DNA from 2 places in the Thaumasiovibrio subtropicus genome. Region 2 is predicted to be linked to the other one. Evidence: predicted binding sites of a transcription regulator. Region 2 holds the regulator's gene; the other holds the start of a gene.

Region 1 (10,409 bases), 960 kb from region 2:
ATCAACTTACCGATAGTTTTTTAATGCGTCACCTTGGCCAGTTCGGCCTCAGTATCTCCCAATTCAATGTCCTCTCCCACTTTGCACGCCATAGTGAAAAAGCAGTGACAGTCAGCGAGCTTACTCGTGTCATGCAGATGAACCAGCCAGCAGTCACCAAGATCGTCAACAAACTCTATGAAATGGAACTCGTAGAAATACAAAAAGACAGTAATGATGGCCGCAAGAAGTGGGTCAACATCAATCAAAACGGACTGAAGAAAGTTTCAGAGGCGTACATGCGCTTTCAACCCTTCATGGCAGAAGTGTTTGCAGAATGGGAAGAAGATGAGATGCAAGAAACACTCGCCAAAGTCAACAAACTCAAGACTTGGCTAGATAACAACCGAGGGTTGTAAAAAAACGCAGAAGCAACAGATGCAAAAAAGCCCCAGTCTTTAGACGGGGACGCCTAGTCTGAGGCTATTACGCAGTAACACAAACTTAAATTTGGCACATACGAAAAAGGCTCCAGCATTTCTGCTAGAGCCTTGAATATGGCAGGGGTGGAGAGATTCGAACTCCCAACACGCGGATTTGGAATCCGCTGCTCTGCCAATTGGAGCTACACCCCTAAAGCGCAAGCATTGTAAAAGGTATTCAGCATAAATACAACGATTGTGAACAAAACAATTACGCACGAGATCTCATTTCTTTCCATAAAGGGCAAATCAATGTTAATTCATTGAAATAAAGGCCATTTTTGAATAAATTTTGACCAGAAAATTAGAAATCAGCTTGGAACTATCGTCAAATGCACGCACCGTTGTCGTTTTACTCGACCCCAAGATTACCATCGGTAGCCTCACTACCGCTCTATACTGCACATACAAAAAGTCCCCAGCATTGCTGCTAGGGACTCAATGATTGGCGGAGTGGACGGGACTCGAACCCGCGACCCCCGGCGTGACAGGCCGGTATTCTAACCAACTGAACTACCACTCCGCACTAATTCAAAGCCTGGCGATGTCCTACTCTCACATGGGGAGACCCCACACTACCATCGGCGCTATTGCGTTTCACTACTGAGTTCGGCATGGAGTCAGGTGGGTCCACAATGCTATGGTCGCCAAGCAAAATTTTGTTCAAACTATGAAAACTGGCTAGTGTTCTTCTTCACATTCAAGCGCGATTAAGTCCGATAAAACACCTTGGGTGTTGTATGGTTAAGCCTCACGGGCAATTAGTACAGGTTAGCTCAACGCCTCACAACGCTTACACACCCTGCCTATCAACGTCGTAGTCTACGACAACCCTTTAGGACAGTTAAACTGCCAGGGAGAACTCATCTCAAGGCTCGCTTCCCGCTTAGATGCTTTCAGCGGTTATCGATTCCGAACTTAGCTACCGGGCAATGCGTCTGGCGACACAACCCGAACACCAGAGGTTCGTCCACTCCGGTCCTCTCGTACTAGGAGCAGCCCCTTTCAATTCTCCAACGCCCACGGCAGATAGGGGACCGAACTGTCTCACGACGTTCTAAACCCAGCTCGCGTACCACTTTAAATGGCGAACAGCCATACCCTTGGGACCGACTTCAGCCCCAGGATGTGATGAGCCGACATCGAGGTGCCAAACACCGCCGTCGATATGAACTCTTGGGCGGTATCAGCCTGTTATCCCCGGAGTACCTTTTATCCGTTGAGCGATGGCCCTTCCATTCAGAACCACCGGATCACTATGACCTGCTTGCACCTGCTCGACTTGTCAGTCTCTGCAGTCAAGCGGGCTTATGCCATTGCACTAACCTCACGATGTCCGACCGTGATTAGCCCACCTTCGTGCTCCTCCGTTACGCTTTGGGAGGAGACCGCCCCAGTCAAACTACCCACCAGGCACTGTCCTCACCCCAGATAATGGGGCCAAGTTAGAACATCAAACATACAAGGGTGGTATTTCAAGGATGACTCCACGCTATCTGGCGACAACGCTTCAAAGTCTCCCACCTATCCTACACATGTAGGCTCAATGTTCAGTGCCAAGCTGTAGTAAAGGTTCACGGGGTCTTTCCGTCTAGCCGCGGGTACACAGCATCTTCACTGCGATTTCAATTTCACTGAGTCTCGGGTGGAGACAGCGTGGCCATCATTACGCCATTCGTGCAGGTCGGAACTTACCCGACAAGGAATTTCGCTACCTTAGGACCGTTATAGTTACGGCCGCCGTTTACCGGGGCTTCGATCAAGAGCTTCGACCGAAGTCTAACCCCATCAATTAACCTTCCGGCACCGGGCAGGCGTCACACCGTATACGTCATCTTTCGATTTTGCACAGTGCTGTGTTTTTAATAAACAGTTGCAGCCACCTGGTATCTGCGACTCCCGTTAGCTCCATCCGCAAGGGACTTCACCGACAGGAGCGTACCTTCTCCCGAAGTTACGGTACCATTTTGCCTAGTTCCTTCACCCGAGTTCTCTCAAGCGCCTTGGTATTCTCTACCCGACCACCTGTGTCGGTTTGGGGTACGATTCCTTACAATCTGAAGCTTAGAAGCTTTTCCCGGAAGCATGGCATCAATGACTTCACTGCCGTAGCAGCTCGACGTCGTATCTCAGTCTTAGGTGTCCGGATTTGCCTAAACACCCAACCTACATACTTGAACCTGGACAACCGTCGCCAGGCCCACCTAGCCTTCTCCGTCCCTCCATCGCAATTGTAAGAAGTACGGGAATATTAACCCGTTTCCCATCGACTACGCTCTTCAGCCTCGCCTTAGGGGTCGACTTACCCTGCCCCGATTAACGTTGGACAGGAACCCTTGGTCTGCCGGCGAGGGGGTTTTTCACCCCCTTTATCGTTACTCATGTCAGCATTCGCACTTCTGATACCTCCAGCATGCCTTACAGCACACCTTCAACAGCTTACAGAACGCTCCCCTACCCAATACACATAAATGCATTGCCGCAGCTTCGGTTTACTACTTAGCCCCGTTACATCTTCCGCGCAGGCCGACTCGACCAGTGAGCTATTACGCTTTCTTTAAATGATGGCTGCTTCTAAGCCAACATCCTGGCTGTCTGAGCCTTCCCACATCGTTTCCCACTTAGTAGTAATTTGGGACCTTAGCTGGCGGTCTGGGTTGTTTCCTCTCCACGACGGACGTTAGCACCCGCCGTGTGTCTCCCGGATAGTACTTACTGGTATTCGGAGTTTGCAAAGGGTTGGTAAGTCGGGATGACCCCCTAGCCTTAACAGTGCTCTACCCCCAGTAGTATTCGTCCGAGGCGCTACCTAAATAGCTTTCGGGGAGAACCAGCTATCTCCAGGTTTGATTGGCCTTTCACCCCCAGCCACAAGTCATCCGCTAATTTTTCAACATTAGTCGGTTCGGTCCTCCAGTAAGTGTTACCTCACCTTCAACCTGCCCATGGCTAGATCACCTGGTTTCGGGTCTACACCCTGCAACTGTACGCCCAGTTAAGACTCGGTTTCCCTACGGCTCCCCTATGCGGTTAACCTTGCTACAGAATGTAAGTCGCTGACCCATTATACAAAAGGTACGCAGTCACCCCGAAGGGCTCCCACTGCTTGTACGTACACGGTTTCAGGTTCTATTTCACTCCCCTCACAGGGGTTCTTTTCGCCTTTCCCTCACGGTACTGGTTCACTATCGGTCAGTCAGGAGTATTTAGCCTTGGAGGATGGTCCCCCCATATTCAGACAACGTTTCACGTGCGCCGTCCTACTCGATTTCACTGATAAGGGATTGTCGGTTACGGGGCTATCACCCTGTATCGCGGCACTTTCCAGAGCCTTCACCTAATCCCAAGCCAGCTTAAGGGCTACTCCGATTTCGCTCGCCGCTACTTTCGGAATCTCTGTTGATGTCTTTTCCTTCGGGTACTTAGATGTTTCAGTTCCCCGAGTTCGCCTCATAACGCTATGTATTCACGTTATGATGACCGCTTATGCGGCCGGGTTTCCCCATTCGGAAATCCATGAGTATAGTGACTCTTACCGTCTTCTCATGGCTTATCGCAGGTTAGCACGTCCTTCATCGCCTCTGACTGCCAAGGCATCCACCGTGTACGCTTAGTCACTTAACCATACAACCCCAAGGCGTCTTTATTTCACTTTACAAAAGTGAAGACACATAGGCGTATGACAGCAACCAAGGTTTACATGTTTTCGCCGGACTCAATACAAGACACTTGAATGTGTTTGTTGTATTTACTTGCGTAAATACGATTTGAGAACTTGTTCATTTTTCAATGAACGATTCAATCTATTCGATTGAATTTACTAGTCAGCTTTCCAGTTTGTTAAAGAGCATGTGAAGCTTGTTAGCTTGCACTTTCTAAAGATTCTTAAGGAAAAACCTTTAGAGAGTGGTGGGCGATACCGGGCTCGAACCAGTGACCCCCTCCTTGTAAGGGAGGTGCTCTCCCAACTGAGCTAATCGCCCACAATAGTTTTACATCTTCGTGGCAGAAGATGGTGGAGCTAAGCAGGATCGAACTGCTGACCTCCTGCGTGCAAAGCAGGCGCTCTCCCAGCTGAGCTATAGCCCCATTTTTATTACATCTTCTTGGGAGAAGATGGTGGGTCGTGCAGGATTCGAACCTGCGACCAATTGATTAAAAGTCAACTGCTCTACCAACTGAGCTAACGACCCATCTTGTCACTTCAAAAGAGAAGTGGCGTCCCATAGGGGAGTCGAACCCCTGTTACCGCCGTGAAAGGGCGGTGTCCTAGGCCTCTAGACGAATGGGACACTGAGTTTGTCTGCAAAACATGTTTTGCAAACTTTGTGTTAGCGAGTGACGAACCTGTGAGGAACGACATCATCTCACTTTTTACTAGTGTGTTGGGCACACTAATAGGGATAGTGCAAAACACTACCCGACACTCTTCACATTACGACCAAGCAATCTGTGTGGACACTGCATTTAACAGCAGTCTTATCGTTAAGGAGGTGATCCAGCCCCAGGTTCCCCTAGGGCTACCTTGTTACGACTTCACCCCAGTCATGAACCACACCGTGGTAAACGCCCTCCCGAAGGTTAAGCTATCTACTTCTGGTGCAGCCCACTCCCATGGTGTGACGGGCGGTGTGTACAAGGCCCGGGAACGTATTCACCGTAGCATTCTGATCTACGATTACTAGCGATTCCGACTTCATGGAGTCGAGTTGCAGACTCCAATCCGGACTACGACGCACTTTTTGGGATTCGCTCACTTTCGCAAGTTGGCCGCCCTCTGTATGCGCCATTGTAGCACGTGTGTAGCCCTACTCGTAAGGGCCATGATGACTTGACGTCGTCCCCACCTTCCTCCGGTTTATCACCGGCAGTCTCCCTGGAGTTCCCACCCGAAGTGCTGGCAAACAAGGATAAGGGTTGCGCTCGTTGCGGGACTTAACCCAACATTTCACAACACGAGCTGACGACAGCCATGCAGCACCTGTCTTACAGTTCCCGAAGGCACACTCGAATCTCTTCAAGCTTCTGTAGATGTCAAGAGTAGGTAAGGTTCTTCGCGTTGCATCGAATTAAACCACATGCTCCACCGCTTGTGCGGGCCCCCGTCAATTCATTTGAGTTTTAATCTTGCGACCGTACTCCCCAGGCGGTCTACTTAACGCGTTAGCTCCGAAAGCCAGAATTCAAGATTCCAACCTCCAAGTAGACATCGTTTACGGCGTGGACTACCAGGGTATCTAATCCTGTTTGCTCCCCACGCTTTCGCATCTGAGCGTCAGTCTTTGTCCAGGGGGCCGCCTTCGCCACCGGTATTCCTTCAGATCTCTACGCATTTCACCGCTACACCTGAAATTCTACCCCTCTACAAGACTCTAGCCTGCCAGTTTCAAATGCGGTTCCGAGGTTAAGCCCCGGGCTTTCACATCTGACTTAACAGACCGCCTGCATGCGCTTTACGCCCAGTAATTCCGATTAACGCTCGCACCCTCCGTATTACCGCGGCTGCTGGCACGGAGTTAGCCGGTGCTTCTTCTGCAGCTAACGTCAAATCTAGCAGGTATTAACTACTAAACCTTCCTCACTGCTGAAAGTACTTTTACAACCCGAAGGCCTTCTTCATACACGCGGCATGGCTGCATCAGGGTTCCCCCCATTGTGCAATATTCCCCACTGCTGCCTCCCGTAGGAGTCTGGACCGTGTCTCAGTTCCAGTGTGGCTGATCATCCTCTCAAACCAGCTAGGGATCGTCGCCTAGGTGAGCCGTTACCTCACCTACTAGCTAATCCCAACTGGGCCCATCCTAACGCGAGAAGCCCGAAGGTCCTCCTCTTTGCTCCGTAGAGATTATGCGGTATTAGCCATCGTTTCCAATGGTTATCCCCCTCGTTAGGGCAGGTTCCCAGCCATTACTCACCCGTCCGCCGCTCGACGCCCTTAACGTCACCCGAAGGGTCAGTTAAGTCGTTTCCGCTCGACTTGCATGTGTTAGGCCTGCCGCCAGCGTTCAATCTGAGCCATGATCAAACTCTTCAATTAAAGATTTTTGATTTGGACTCAATGAATACTGATATTCACTACCGAAGTAATGAACGAATTGACTGTGCTAAGACCGAAGTCTTAATTTGGTCACTAGTATCATTGATGCCATATTTGCTTTCACTTTTTAAAAGTGAAGACAAACAGTTTTGACTATCTATTCAACGAGTGCCCACACAGATTGCATGGTCATATTGTTAAAGAACGTTGTTGTCTTACTTGGTAACTCAGCGAAGAACGCTGTGTTTTTCGTGACAACGGAGGCGCATTATAGGGAGCTTAAAAATATCCGCAAGAGAAAAATGACAAAAAAAACCCAACTGCCGACATTTTAAGCTAAACACACATTAAGCCTCTGATTTTAGGTAGGCAGGTACATCTGCAACGCTATCAACCACCACACTCGCTAGCGCTTCGCCTTCCGCAGTAACAGGTTTACCTGACCGTACGAGAATGCGAGTAGGAATATCCGCCGCTTCAGCAGCCATCATGTCTTCCTTTTTATCGCCAATCATCACTGACTTCGCCATATCGATTTTCAAAAATGCTTGTGCGGATTTAAACATTCCCGGTTTCGGCTTGCGACAATCACAATCTACTTTGTAGTCTCCTTGCCCTTTTTCAGCATGGTGAGGGCAATAGTATATGCCATCAAATTCCACACCATTGTCAACGAAGTTCCAATCCATCCACTCGGTGAGGGTGAGGAATTCATCCTCTGTAAACATGCCTCGCGCAATACCTGATTGGTTAGTCACCAGCACCAATAAGTAGCCCATTGCTTTAAACTGCTTACAGGCTTCAAAGACCCCTTCGATGTATTCAAAATCATCCGTGGTATGTACATAACCGTGATCAACATTGATCACACCATCACGATCGATAAATACAGCCGCTTTTGCCACAGTATTGCCCTCATTAATTACAGTATACTCAAGCCACCTCAAGACGCTTTCCACCGAACGAGTTTTCTAGCACCGTCATCTTTTGTTACGGCTTTATGATTTAATCTGCAAGGCATTCATAGCGATGCTTTGCTGACAAACCTGAAAATTCTCGCTGAGCAAGCCCCATGCGGTGGCTAGAGTATATCAGTAAATTATCGTGCGTCCGACACGCGTATTCATCTTTACCCTTGCAGAATAACCCTGCATCTCTCGCGCGTTTAGACGTCTAGACGTAAATATTTCTGTTGACTTGGCCGTCTAGACGCCTTAGCATCATTTCCATCAATATAACCAGTGCAGCACAATTTTGTACTGGAAAAGCAAACAACAGCAGCATAAATCAGGACGTGGGATGATTGAAATCAGCCGAGTCAACAAGGTGTTCCAGCAGGGCAATAAGCAAATCCATGCCCTACGAGATGCCAATTTAACAATCTCGCAAGGCACCATCTTTGGTGTCATTGGTGCTTCAGGTGCGGGTAAAAGTACCCTTATCCGTTGTGTGAACCTTTTAGAGCGCCCATCTTCAGGCACCATTACCGTAGACGGCACTGAGCTTACTGCCCTTTCCAATCAAGAGTTAACGCAAGCTCGTCGTAAAATCGGTATGATTTTTCAACACTTTAATTTGCTGTCGTCTCGTACTGTGTTTGCTAACGTTGCACTTCCTTTAGAACTGGCCGGGAAAAGCAACGCTGAGATTACACGCAAAGTGACAGAGTTACTTGACCTCGTTGGCCTAAGCGATAAACACGAGTCATACCCAGCCAATCTCAGTGGCGGTCAAAAACAGCGTGTCGCGATTGCCCGTGCGCTAGCCTGTGACCCTAAAGTATTGCTTTGTGATGAAGCAACGAGTGCCCTTGACCCGGCGACAACGCAGTCGATTTTGGCGCTTCTCAAAAAGATTAACCAACAACTTGGCCTGACTATCCTGCTCATTACTCATGAAATGGATGTCGTCAAAAACATCTGTCATGAAGTCGCTATTATTGGTGACGGTGAGTTAGTTGAAAAAGGCCCTGTCGCAGACATTTTTGCGCATCCTAAAACAGACCTTGCTCGTCAGTTCATTCGTTCAACGTTAGATCTTTCTATCCCTGAAGACTATGAACGTCGTCTCACCAAAGAACGCGGAGATAACCGATACCCGCTAGTCCGTTTAGAGTTCACTGGCGCTTCTGTAGATGCACCTTTGCTAAGCCAAGTTGCGCGTGAATTTAATATTGATGCCAATATCCTTTGCTCAGACATTGATTACGCTGGCGGCATGAAATTTGGTCTGTTGCTTACCGAGCTCTGCGGCACGGAAGAAGCGACAGAGAAGGCGCTTGCCTTCATCCGAGACCACAAAGTACAAGTAGAGGTATTAGGTTATGTTGATTAATTCAGTCTCCGCGTGGTTTGCGGAAAATGACCGCTTGGTCAGCCTACTGATCGATGCAACGTGGCAAACCCTTATCATGGTTTTTGCTTCTGGCTTGATCGGATTCTTGATTGGCATCCCGCTTGGTGTTTCTCTTCATATCACCAAAGAGGGTGGCCTTCTATCGGCACCTAAAGTGAATAAAGTATTGGGCATTGCCGTCAATATTGGCCGTTCCATTCCTTTCATCATTCTCCTCGTCGCTATCATCCCCTTTACACGTTTCGTGACGGGAAGTTCGATTGGAACCGCAGCGGCAGTTGTACCGCTGACGGTTGCTGCTATCCCATTTATTGCGCGCTTAGTTGAAGGGGCACTCATGGAAGTCCCTTCAGGCCTTGTGGAAGCGGCCGAAGCAATGGGCGCAACCCCGAGTCAGATTATTTTAAAAGTGCTACTCCCTGAAGCACTGCCAGGCATTATTAATGCTGTGACCATTACACTGGTAACACTTGTAAGCTACTCGGCAATGGCGGGTACCGTCGGTGGTGGTGGCCTTGGCGATGTGGGTATCCGCTATGGCTACCAGCGTTTTGATGGCACTGTTATGGCTATTACCGTTGTACTTTTGGTTATCCTAGTACAAGTGATTCAATCCCTCGGCGACCGACTTGTGAACAAAGTCGATCACCGATAAGCAACAATTTGACACCCTAAACATTAAAGACAAACACAATGATGGCAGCACCGCCGGAGTGCGGTGCAGACAAAATTAAGGAGTAAATTATGGCGTTTAATTTGAAGTCTCTTTTAGCTGCAGCGGGTATCGCGTCTGCATTGGCGCTAACAGGTTGTGGTGACAAAGCACCAGAGCAAGCAGCAGAAGAAGTCAAAGTAACTAAAATCAAAGTCGGCGTAATGGCGGGGGCTGAAGAGCAAGTCGCTGAAATCGCAGCGCGCGTTGCAAAAGAGAAGCATGGCCTAGACGTGGAACTGATTACTTTCACTGACTACGTCACCCCAAACGCAGCACTTGATGAAGGCTCTATTGATGCGAACGCATTCCAACACAAGCCATACCTAGACAAGCAAATCGAAGATCGTGGTTACAAACTGGCTATCGCTGGTAACACCTTCGTCTACCCAATTGCAGGCTACTCTAGCAAAGTTGAAAGTGTAGAAGAGATTCAAGAAGGTGCTCAAATTGCGGTACCAAACGATCCTACTAACCTTGGTCGCTCTCTGATCCTACTCGAGCAGCAAGGCCTTCTTAAGCTTAAAGAAGGTGTTGGTCTACTTGCAACGGTACTTGATATCGTCGAAAACCCGAAAAACATCAAAATTGTCGAGCTAGAAGCCGCGCAACTACCACGCTCACTGCAAGATGTTGATCTCGCGATCATCAACACAACGTATGCAAGCAGCATCGACCTAACGCCAGAGCGCGATGGCGTGTTCGTTGAAGACAAAGAGTCTCCATACGTGAACCTTGTTGTTGCACGTGAAGACAACATCAACGACGAAGCAATCAAAACCTTCGTTGCCTCTTACCAAACCGATGAAGTTCATCAAGCAGCACTTGAAATCTTCAAAGGTGG
Region 2 (10,409 bases):
TCCTTCATTGTCGCCATAGGGGTATATCCTCGCTATTTCTTCTCTCAGGGGTGCCAGCCGGATCGCCTAAAGCGGGCAATCAGCCTGCGCTGACAAACGTGCGTATTACTGCTTGTTAAAATACGTTATCTATTCTATGCGCTTGCATGACTATTAAACACAGGCTATTCATCACTTTTTTCAGCAAAAAAGAGATTTGCCTCACATATCTTTCATCTATTCAACCTTTGACCCTGATTTTAGTGGCGATATTTTTGTCAATAGGCCCTGAAACTGCCTCAAAAAAAGGAAATCCCTGCCCTTAGAAAAATACAGATATGCTTACAGTTCTCAATCAACAGAGTAATAAAAGTGTAACGGGTTGCTGAAACCAGATTTTGTGCTGTTTTGTATCACATTCGCCTCTATCGGCTGGCATTTAGCTCAGCTCTTGAGGCTCGACATCCAATGTCCAACGCACGCGCTTGGCGTCGGGTAGCATCTGTATAGCGGGTCGGGCAATCGCCAGGAGTTGCTGAAGTGAACGACGCTGCGGACTTTGAATAAGCAGCTGCCAGCGATATTTGCCAGCGCGGCGGGCTAGGGGCGCTGGATTGGGGCCGAGTAGTTCGATCTCTGGCGTTATTACCGGACTCGCTTGAAGAATTTGCCTGACTTGAAATAAAAAGGCGGCCGCAGCATCACTACTGTTAGCCTCGGCGCGCAACATGGCGAGAAAACGATAGGGAGGTAGGGCGGTCTGTTTGCGCTCTTCTAACGCGGATTGGGCAAACTCACCGTAGCCTTTGTGTAGCAGCGTCTTGAGTAGAGGATGATCTGGGTGGTGCGTTTGCAATAGTACTTCACCGGGTTTACTGGCACGACCGGCGCGACCAGCGACTTGGATGAGCAACTGCGCAAGACGCTCAGGTGCGCGAAAGTCACTACTAAATAACGCACTATCCACATCCAGCAAGGCGACTAAAGTGACATTCGGGAAGTGGTGTCCCTTGGCGAGCATTTGGGTGCCGATGAGTATTTGGTATTGATTGGCATGAATATCATCCAAATATTGCTCTAGGCTGCCTTTTCGTCGTGTGCTATCGCGATCGATCCGGATGGTCTTTTGTTCCGGAAAGAGGGTCTCGAGTTGTTGTTCTAACTGCTCGGTGCCTACGCCCGCGGTGATCAGTTGGGTTGAACCACAAGACTGACACTGATGATAGACAGGGCGTTGCGTTGAACAGTGATGGCAGCGCAGTTCATGACTGTGTGCATGATAGGTGTAATGGACATCGCAGCGCTCACAATCAGCAATCCAACCACACTCATGGCACATCATCACGGGCGCAAAGCCACGTCGATTGAGAAACAAGAGGACTTGATTGCCAGCCTGAATGTGTTTACGCATTTCCGCGATTAATGCGGCAGACAATCCTCCTTCTAGGTACTGCCCTTTAATATCGAGGATGCCATGGCGTGCTGCGACCGCGGTGCCAGCGCGTTGCGTCAGAGTCAGGTGGTGATATTTACCTTGCTGTGCATTGTGCAACGACTCCAGAGAAGGCGTTGCTGAGCCTAAAATGATCGGTATTTGCTCTTTTGCGGCACGCATGACGGCTAAATCACGAGCATGGTAGCGCAGCGTATCTTGCTGTTTATAGCTTGCATCATGTTCTTCATCAATGATGATCATGCCCAACGATTGAAACGGCGTGAACAGGGCAGAGCGCGTACCTATGATGATACCTGCTTGCTTGTCTCGCCCATCCAGCCACGCGGTTAAACGTTCGGTATCATTGAGCCCAGAGTGAATGACTGACAGCGGTACCCCTTTAAACCGCCTTTGGAAACGGTTGATAGTTTGGGGGGTTAAGCCAATTTCAGGGACCAGTATCAGTATCTGTTGCCCTTTCGCGAGTACAGGCTCAATGATGTTGAGATAGACCTCGGTTTTACCTGAGCCGGTGACGCCTTCAAGCAGATAGCAGTGATAACCCTCAGCGGCATTGATCGAGGCAATCGCAACAGATTGCTCTGTGTTGAGAACAGGCTTTTCTTCCGATGGCTCGGTTTGCCACGTGCTGTTGACCGGAAGCTTAATCTCGTCTTTTACCCAACCCTTTTCAGCTAAGGTTTTTAAGGTGGCAGAGGTCACCTCTTCCGCGAGCAGTTCGCTGTGCGCGCGGCTGCCCTGCATTAGCAAACCTAACACTTGAGCCTGTTTCGGGGCTCGCTTGGCGATGACGGTGGGGTTCTGCTCATGCCCAAGCGCCGTGAGATGCCACTGTTTCGTGGGTTTACGGCTGGCAGGCTCCCCTTTGCGTAGCAAGCTCGGCAAAGCAACGCTCAAGGTATCGCCAAATGGGTATTGGTAGAATTGACTGGCCCACTGCAGAAGTGAGAAAAGCGTCTTAGGTAACAAAGGCGCCTCATCAAGAACCTGTTTGATGCCTTTTAGCTGCTTAAACTCAGAGTGTTCGGTGAGTTCAGTGACAAAACCAACCAGCTCTCGACGCTGAAATGGAACGATGACACGCGTGCCAACCTCGGGGTGCTGATCATCCTCGAGTTTGTAATCGAAGAGGCGATCGAGCGGTACGGGCAATGCGACGCGCGCAATGCGAGGTGAGGTCATAGTGTCACTCCAATGGACTCAGCAAAAAGACAGTGTTGTGCTTTACTGTTAAGAGCAGGGATAGTGGCACAACAACTCCACAGTGTACTGCTCTGCTTGGTGCAAGGTAAAGAGAGGGAATCGATGATGTTGGTTGCTTTCAACGACATGATTGATTATTATACGCCGCCTAAATTCATCGTTGTATACCTATGATGCAGCGATGGCACGATTAACGACGTGTGGTGCCCGGCTTAGGATCGGGAGAGCGACACGGACTTCTATTTGAGGTTATCCCATGAAACAAGGTATTCACCCAGAATACAAAGGTGTAAACGCGAAATGTTCTTGTGGCAACACTTTCGTTTTTAACTCTACTTTGAGCAAAGGCGACATCAACCTAGACGTATGTGACAAGTGTCACCCGTTCTACACTGGTAAGCAACGTGTTGTTGACACTGGTGGTCGTGTTGATAAGTTCAAGAAGCGTTTCGGTGCACTATCAAGCAAGTAATTGCTGCACAGATTCGAGAAAAGGTTGCTTCGGCAACCTTTTTTTATGCCCGCAAGTTATTCCCTCCATTCCCTTCTTCACCTTCGTTCTCACTGAAGAATAATCATCGTTTTTCACTGCAATGGCGTGAAATGGTATTTAAATGATGAGCTTGTAGCACGAGATCTAGGTTTTTCCGCTGTGATGACATATGATCACAATATACCTAAGGTGCATCCGAGAAGTGCCCGGGTATGTGTTCTGACCGTCCTATCCCTAATTCAGGAAAACAACAACTATGTCTGAAGACTTTCGCCAACAGGCGCTTGATTACCACGCTTACCCTACTCCTGGAAAGATTGCCGTTGAACTGACCAAACCGGCTGACAGTGCTGCTGACCTTGCACTTGCCTATAGCCCTGGTGTGGCAGAGCCTGTGCGAGAAATAGCCCAAGATAGCGATAACGTTTATAAGTACACTGCGAAAGGCAACATGGTCGCGGTCATCTCTAACGGTACAGCCATTTTAGGCCTCGGTAATTTAGGGCCGTTAGCCTCTAAGCCTGTCATGGAAGGTAAAGCGCTATTGTTCAAGCGTTTTGCAGGTCTGGATTCCATCGATATTCAAGTAAAGCACCGTACGATTGATGAGTTTGTCGATACAGTGGCGAACATCGCGGATACCTTCGGTGGTATTAATCTTGAAGACATCAAAGCACCGGATTGCTTTGAAATTGAGCGTCGCCTTATTGAGCGTTGTCAGGTGCCGGTGTTTCATGATGATCAACATGGCACGGCGATTGTTACCGCCGCAGGCATGTTGAATGCATTGGAACTGCAAGGTAAAAAAATCAATGAAGCGCACATTGTTTGCCTTGGCGCAGGCGCGGCTGCGGTGGCATGTATGGAGCTGCTGATCAAATGTGGTGCGCAGCGTGAGCGTATCTATATGCTGGATCGTAAAGGTGTGATTCATACGCGCCGTGATGATCTGAATGAGTATAAGCAACTGTTTGCGAACAACACCGATAAGCGCACGCTTGAAGATGTGATTGAAGGTGCGGATATTTTTGTTGGTGTCTCTGGCCCCGATTTGCTGCCACCTGAAGCGCTTAAATTGATGGCAGACAAACCGATCGTTTTTGCTTGTTCTAATCCTGATCCTGAAATCAAGCCTGAATTGGCACACGAAGTACGCAGTGACTTGATCATGGGTACAGGTCGTTCTGATTACCCGAACCAAGTCAACAATGTGCTCTGCTTCCCGTTCATTTTCCGTGGCGCACTGGATGTGCGGGCGAGTGTTATTAATGATGAAATGAAGTTGGCCGCTGTCGATGCGATTCGTGAGCTTGCCAAAGAATCTGTGCCGGCTGAAGTACTGCAGGCTGCGGGTGTGGAGGCGTTGAGCTTTGGCCCCGATTACATTATTCCTAAACCGATGGATGCGCGATTGCTACCTCGCGTGGCACGTGCTGTCGCTGTTGCCGCTGTGGAATCGGGTGTGGCTCGTATTGGGCTACCCGAAGGCTATATGGAAAGCTAATCTTACTTGGGTACGAAAAAACCAGCCGACAGGCTTAACACCGATCAGTTAAGCCACTGATCAGTTGAATGATCCTACGGTTGAGTGAAAATACCCTCAGACATTAAGTTTGGGGGTATTTTTATGTTGGCACATTGGCTTATTGATGTTGATGATTTCGCTTCACCTGACTCACTCTCTTTATTTCAGAAAGAGCTGCCGCTTGAGTGGATTCAACAGGCACTCGATGACACCAACAAAGCAAGCTTACGGCGACGGAAGTTACCTGCTGAGCTTGTGGTCTGGCTGGTTGTAGGTATTGGTTTATACCGTGATAGACCGATTACCGATGTACTTGATAAATTAGACCTCAAGCTTTCTAACTCTCTAGGTGAATCCATTGCTCCAAGTGCGATCCCCCAAGCAAGAAAACGGTTAACAGCTAAACCTCTCGAAGCCCTATTTTCATTAACAGCACAGCATTGGACGCAAACAGAGGACAGTGATGATACATGGTTTGGATTAAGGCTTTTCTCTGTTGATGGAACACAATTTAGAACCCATGATACCCCAGCTCTTGCAGAGCATTTTCAATATGTTAAACACGGTAAAACGCGCCATACTGAATACCCAGTTGTAAGGTTATGTGCGCTTTGCTCCCTTCGAAGTCGCCTAATCCATAACGTCGCTTTTGGCCCTAGCTACAACGGTGAAGAAAGCTACGCTAAGCAACTCATTTCCTCTGCAACAGCCAACTCTCTGACTATTTTCGACCGATGTTATTTAGGTGCGGAGCTAATGATTAACTGGCAAAACCAACATGGTTCTAGCCACTGGATGACCCCTATTAAATCCAATACAAAGTACACAGTCATCGAGCAGTTAGATGAAGACGGCCGTGACTTGATCGTTGAAATGAATGTTTCGCAACAAGCTCGCAAAAAAAGCTCCTCACCTACCTGAAAAATGGCAAGCAAGGCTTGCGCTTTATCCAGAAAAAGAACAACCCAACCATATAAAAAGGGGTCTTGTCGTCCCTAACAGACAAAAAATATGCTCTGCAAGATTTACTTAATGTTTACTTCGAACGATGGGAAATTGAAAATAGTTACGGAGAGATAAAACACGATATGCTTGAGGACGAACTTCTGCTTCGAAGTCAGTCTGTCGAAGGTGTTGAGCAGGAGATCTGGGGTATCTTAATTGCCTACAATCTAGTTCGGTTGGAAATAAGTCGGATAGCAAAAGAAGCTAACGTATCGCCTTTACGGATCAGTTTTATGATGGCGCTAAGGGACATTCAGGATGAACTAATGTGGTGTGCAATCGCATCGCCTGGCTCAATACCCAAGAAGCTGAGGGCAATGCGAGAGAGAGTTAAACGCTATATTTTACCAGAACGAAAAAAACGGCCCAAATCGAGGACCGTTCGTATCAATAAAACTCGCTATATGGTTCGCTCCAAACATCTTAATTGATAGGAGTTAGCCGACAGGCTGGTTTTTTTATATGTGGCTTTCACACAAGAGGCATGAACTGGCATATCCGTATGCAATCTTGAGCGCGGCGGAGAAAAAACGCCTGAAACGCGGAAATTTAGTCCTGCTCAACAAAATCTTCGATGCTGATCCCCATCTCTTCCATCATTTTCTTCGCTTCTGCAGGGATTTCATCTGGGCGGTCTTTACGGATGTCTTCATCCGTTGGCAATGGCTGGCCAGTGTATGCGTGTAAAAAAGCTTCACAAAGTAGCTCGCTATTGGTCGCATGGCGCAAGTTGTTGACCTGACGACGTGTGCGTTCATCAGTGAGAATTTTTAGAACTTTCAAAGGGATAGATACAGTGATCTTTTTTACTTGTTCGTTTTTCTTACCATGTTCTGCGTATGGGCTGATGTATTCACCATTCCACTTTGTCATTGTGCACCTACTTTGCCAGTAATATTAAAATTGTTGAGTGATGTGTAATGCGAATTTTAGCGGCTTTTACCGCCATAAGCAAAGACATATAGACGTCTAGAAGTGTTGACGTCTCGGTGGGTAAGCAGTAAGGTAATGGGTATTCGCGCGGGAATAAACGGGCTACGGCCTAAAACAAGGAACGGGTTATGAGTGACAAACAACTGGCCACCATTGCAGTACGCACAGGCATTGAATCAGATTCTCAACACAATGCGGTGGTCCCACCGATTTATCTCACCACGAATTATAGCTTTCCGTCGTTCGGTGATGTGCCGGAGTATGACTACTCTCGAGGCGGCAACCCGACTCGCTCGTTAGTGGCGGATGCCATCTCTGATCTCGAAGGTGGAGCAGGCGCGGTCGTGACCAGCTGTGGTACGTCGGCGATTAACTTGTTGGTTAGTGCATTATTGGGTCCAGAAGACTTGATCGTCGCACCGCATGATTGCTACGGCGGTACTTACCGTTTGTTCAACACACGTGCTAACAAAGGTGATTTTAAGGTTGAGTTTGTTAATCAATATGACAGCGCGTCACTGGATGCCGCATTAGCGAAAAAGCCGAAGCTTATCTGGATTGAAACGCCATCAAATCCCTTACTGCGTGTCCTCGATATTGCAGAAGTGTGCGAAAAGGCGCAAAAAATTGGCGCATTGGTTGCGGTCGATAACACCTTCCTTAGTCCTGTTTGGCAACGTCCAATCGCATTAGGCGCTGACTTTGTCGTGCACTCGACAACAAAGTACCTTAACGGACACTCTGATGTTGTTGCTGGTGTGCTAGTGGCAAAAACTCAGGAACACACCGACGAGCTGTTGTGGTGGGGAAACTGCATTGGTGCAACGGGTTCACCGTTCGATGCGTACCTGGCGTTACGTGGTTTACGTACACTTGTCCCGCGCATGCGTATGCATGAAGAAAACTGTTACGCAGTCCTTGAGTTTTTGAAGACGCAATCGCGAATCAAAGCCCTTTATCACCCGAGCATTCCAGAGCACCCGGGCCACGAGATAGCTGCCAAGCAGCAATCTGGCTTTGGCACCATGATCAGTTTTGAGTTCGATGGTGACGTAGAGGCGTTGAAAGTGTTCCTTAACGCTTTACAACATTTCTCATTAGCTGAGTCTTTGGGTGGCGTAGAGTCATTAATTTGTCATCCGGGATCCATGACGCACCGGGCGATGTCCGATGAAGCGCAATTGGAAGCCGGTATCGCACCGGGGCTTTTACGCTTGTCTGTTGGGCTAGAAGATAGCCGTGATTTAGTCGCAGATTTGGCAAATGCGTTTGCGGTAGTGGGAGAGAAATAACATGAGTGAACGTCAACTGCATAAGTTTGGTGGCAGTAGCCTTGCGGATGAAACTTGTTTTCGCCGTGTGATTGATATTCTCGCCAAGTACTCTCACAGCGATGACCTGGTGGTTGTGTCTGCCGCAGGCTCTACCACAAATCAACTGATCGACTTTTTAAAGCAGTCAGAAAAAGATGGCCGTCTCGCCCATGAAACTCTCATGGGACTACGCCAGTTTCAGCAAGGATTGATTGAATCGTTAATTACTGAGCCGGAAGCTTTAGTCAATGCACTGCATGATGATTGTCGTCAGATTGCACAATGGGGTGAAGCGCCATCACTAGATTTGCCGACGCGAGGTAAAGTTCAAGGTTTTGGTGAGGTATGGTCTGTTCGACTTTTAACTGCGCTCCTCAATCAAGAAGCCTTGCCTGCGGTAGGGGTGGATTCTCGTCAACTACTACGAGCAGAGCATGCGGCTCAGCCAGAGGTTGATAGCGCGAAATCTTGGCCTTTGGTCAAGCAAGAGTTGGCACAACATGCCCATCACCGTGTCGTAATCACGGGCTTCATGGCGCAAAATGAGCAAGGCGAAACGGTATTGCTTGGTCGTAATGGCTCAGATTACTCTGCGACCATTCTTGGTGCTTTGGCTGAAGTTGATCGTGTCACCATTTGGAGTGATGTAGCGGGTGTTTACAGCGCTGATCCACGAAAAGTGAATGATGCTTGCTTGCTCCCTCTGCTTCGTTTGGACGAAGCGAATGAGTTGGCGCGTTTAGCAGCACCTGTCTTGCATAGCCGTACACTTCAACCTGTCTCGCAAAGTGCTTTAGACCTGACTCTACGTTGCAGTTTACAGCCAGAGTCTGGCTCAACACGTGTCGAGCGTGTATTAGCCTCTGGACGCGGCGCAAAGATCGTTACCTCATTATGTGAAGTTTCACTCCTTGAGCTCACTATTGGACGCTCGCACGACTTTGCAATAGCGTCTCACGAGATTGAAAGCTATTTGCAGCGTCATCAGCTTCAGCCGTTAGCGAGTTTTGCGAGCGAGGATAAGTGTCTCATTCAGTTGGCTTATACTGATGAAGTCGTCAACAGTGTCATGAGTGCTTTGCAAGAGGCGTCATTGAGTGCTGAAATTCGTTTGCGTGAAGGTTTCAGCTTGGTGGCAGCCGTCGGCGCGGGTGTGATTAACAACCCTGTGCATTGTCATGGCTTCATGCAGCAGCTTAAGGCGTTGCCTGTTGAGTTTGTCGCGGAATCAGAACTGGCGCTGAGTCTTGCGGCTGTTGTTCGCGGTGAGCTGCCAGACGATCTGCTCTCCAATTTACACGCCACCTTATTCCAAGCCCAAAAACGTGTCGGTGTCGTGCTGTGCGGTAACGGCAACATCGGCTCTCGCTGGCTAGAACTGTTTGCTCGTCAACAAGAGATCTTATCGCGCCGTCATGGTAAGCGCTTCACTCTGGTTGCGGTTGTCGATAGTAAGCTAGCTTGGATCGATGGCGAAGGCATTGAGCCGGAGCGCGCAGTAGCGCATTTTGATGAAGAAGCGCAAGTGTACCAATCGCGCACTTTGTTTAGCGATCTTGCTGAGCTGGATTACGATGAGCTCATTGTCTTGGACGTGACAGCAAGTAGTGCGTTAGCGGCACGCTATCCTGAGATTGCCGAGCAAGGCATGCATTTGATTTCGGCAAACAAAGTCGCGGGTTCTGCGCCTCAAGCCTTCTATCAGGATGTCCAAGATGCGTTCGCGAAAACGGGCCGTCATTGGTTATACAACGCAACAGTGGGCGCAGGGCTCCCAATTAATCATACGGTTCGTGACTTGATGGACAGTGGTGACCGCATTGTTGCGCTATCAGGTATTTTCTCAGGTACGTTATCGTGGCTGTTTGAGCAGTTTGATGGGTCGCTACCTTTCACTGATTTAGTCGAGCAAGCATGGCAACAAGGGCTGACAGAGCCTGATCCACGCGCTGACCTTGATGGTAGTGATGTGATGCGTAAGTTAGTGATCTTGGCACGCGAAGCCGGTCTGAACTTAGAGCCAGAGCAAGTTAAAGTGGAGTCTTTGGTGCCTGATGCCCTGCAAGATGTGCATATCGATAGCTTCTTTGAATCCGCAGATGTGCTCAATCAAGAGCTCGCAGAGCGCTTGGCGCGTGCGAAGCGAGATGGCAATGTACTGCGTTACGTTGCGCGTCTAGGTAAAGATGGCAAGGCACGTGTCGGCGTGGAGTCGTTGAGTGAGTATGACGCGTTGGCCAACTTGCTGCCTTGCGACAACATCTTCGCGATTGAGAGTGATTGGTACAAGGACAACCCACTGGTGATTCGTGGACCAGGTGCGGGTCGCGATGTCACTGCGGGTGCGTTGCAATCCGATTTAAATCGATTGGCTTCGATGTTGTAGTCGTTATCAATGATATGAAAGGGCAGGCTAGTGGAGTCTGCCTTTTTTATTGCGGTCAATTCTGTCGTGGCTAACGTTAGCGACATTTACTGTTAAACCCCCTCTTTATGTGATCT

Evidence for each region. The regulator MetJ, encoded in region 2, represses methionine synthesis genes. The targets are predictions, from matches to a motif close to TTAGACNTNTANANGTCTAA.
Region 1: a site for MetJ is predicted at 7,664-7,683, ahead of metN (methionine ABC transporter ATP-binding protein MetN). Genes of this name have one in related genera too.

The regions. Positions count from the first base shown of each region.
Region 1 is NZ_AP023054.1:2,856,761-2,867,169, forward strand. It holds gene TSUB_RS12670 (MarR family winged helix-turn-helix transcriptional regulator) at 1-398, shown strand, start outside; tRNA gene TSUB_RS12675 (tRNA-Trp) at 538-614, opposite strand; tRNA gene TSUB_RS12680 (tRNA-Asp) at 908-984, opposite strand; rRNA gene rrf (5S ribosomal RNA) at 998-1,113, opposite strand; rRNA gene TSUB_RS12690 (23S ribosomal RNA) at 1,202-4,085, opposite strand; tRNA gene TSUB_RS12695 (tRNA-Val) at 4,369-4,444, opposite strand; tRNA gene TSUB_RS12700 (tRNA-Ala) at 4,475-4,550, opposite strand; tRNA gene TSUB_RS12705 (tRNA-Lys) at 4,579-4,654, opposite strand; tRNA gene TSUB_RS12710 (tRNA-Glu) at 4,678-4,753, opposite strand; rRNA gene TSUB_RS12715 (16S ribosomal RNA) at 4,948-6,498, opposite strand; gene gmhB (D-glycero-beta-D-manno-heptose 1,7-bisphosphate 7-phosphatase) at 6,846-7,403, opposite strand; gene metN (methionine ABC transporter ATP-binding protein MetN) at 7,798-8,832, shown strand; gene TSUB_RS12730 (methionine ABC transporter permease) at 8,822-9,508, shown strand; gene TSUB_RS12735 (MetQ/NlpA family lipoprotein) at 9,598-10,409, shown strand, end outside.
Region 2 is NZ_AP023054.1:191,400-201,808, forward strand. It holds gene cytR (DNA-binding transcriptional regulator CytR) at 1-17, opposite strand, end outside; gene priA (primosomal protein N') at 419-2,617, opposite strand; gene TSUB_RS25165 (hypothetical protein) at 2,681-2,812, shown strand; gene rpmE (50S ribosomal protein L31) at 2,895-3,110, shown strand; gene TSUB_RS00960 (malic enzyme-like NAD(P)-binding protein) at 3,388-4,635, shown strand; partial or broken gene TSUB_RS00965 (IS4 family transposase) at 4,759-6,092, shown strand; gene metJ (met regulon transcriptional regulator MetJ) at 6,211-6,534, opposite strand; gene TSUB_RS00975 (O-succinylhomoserine (thiol)-lyase) at 6,723-7,886, shown strand; gene TSUB_RS00980 (bifunctional aspartate kinase/homoserine dehydrogenase II) at 7,888-10,293, shown strand.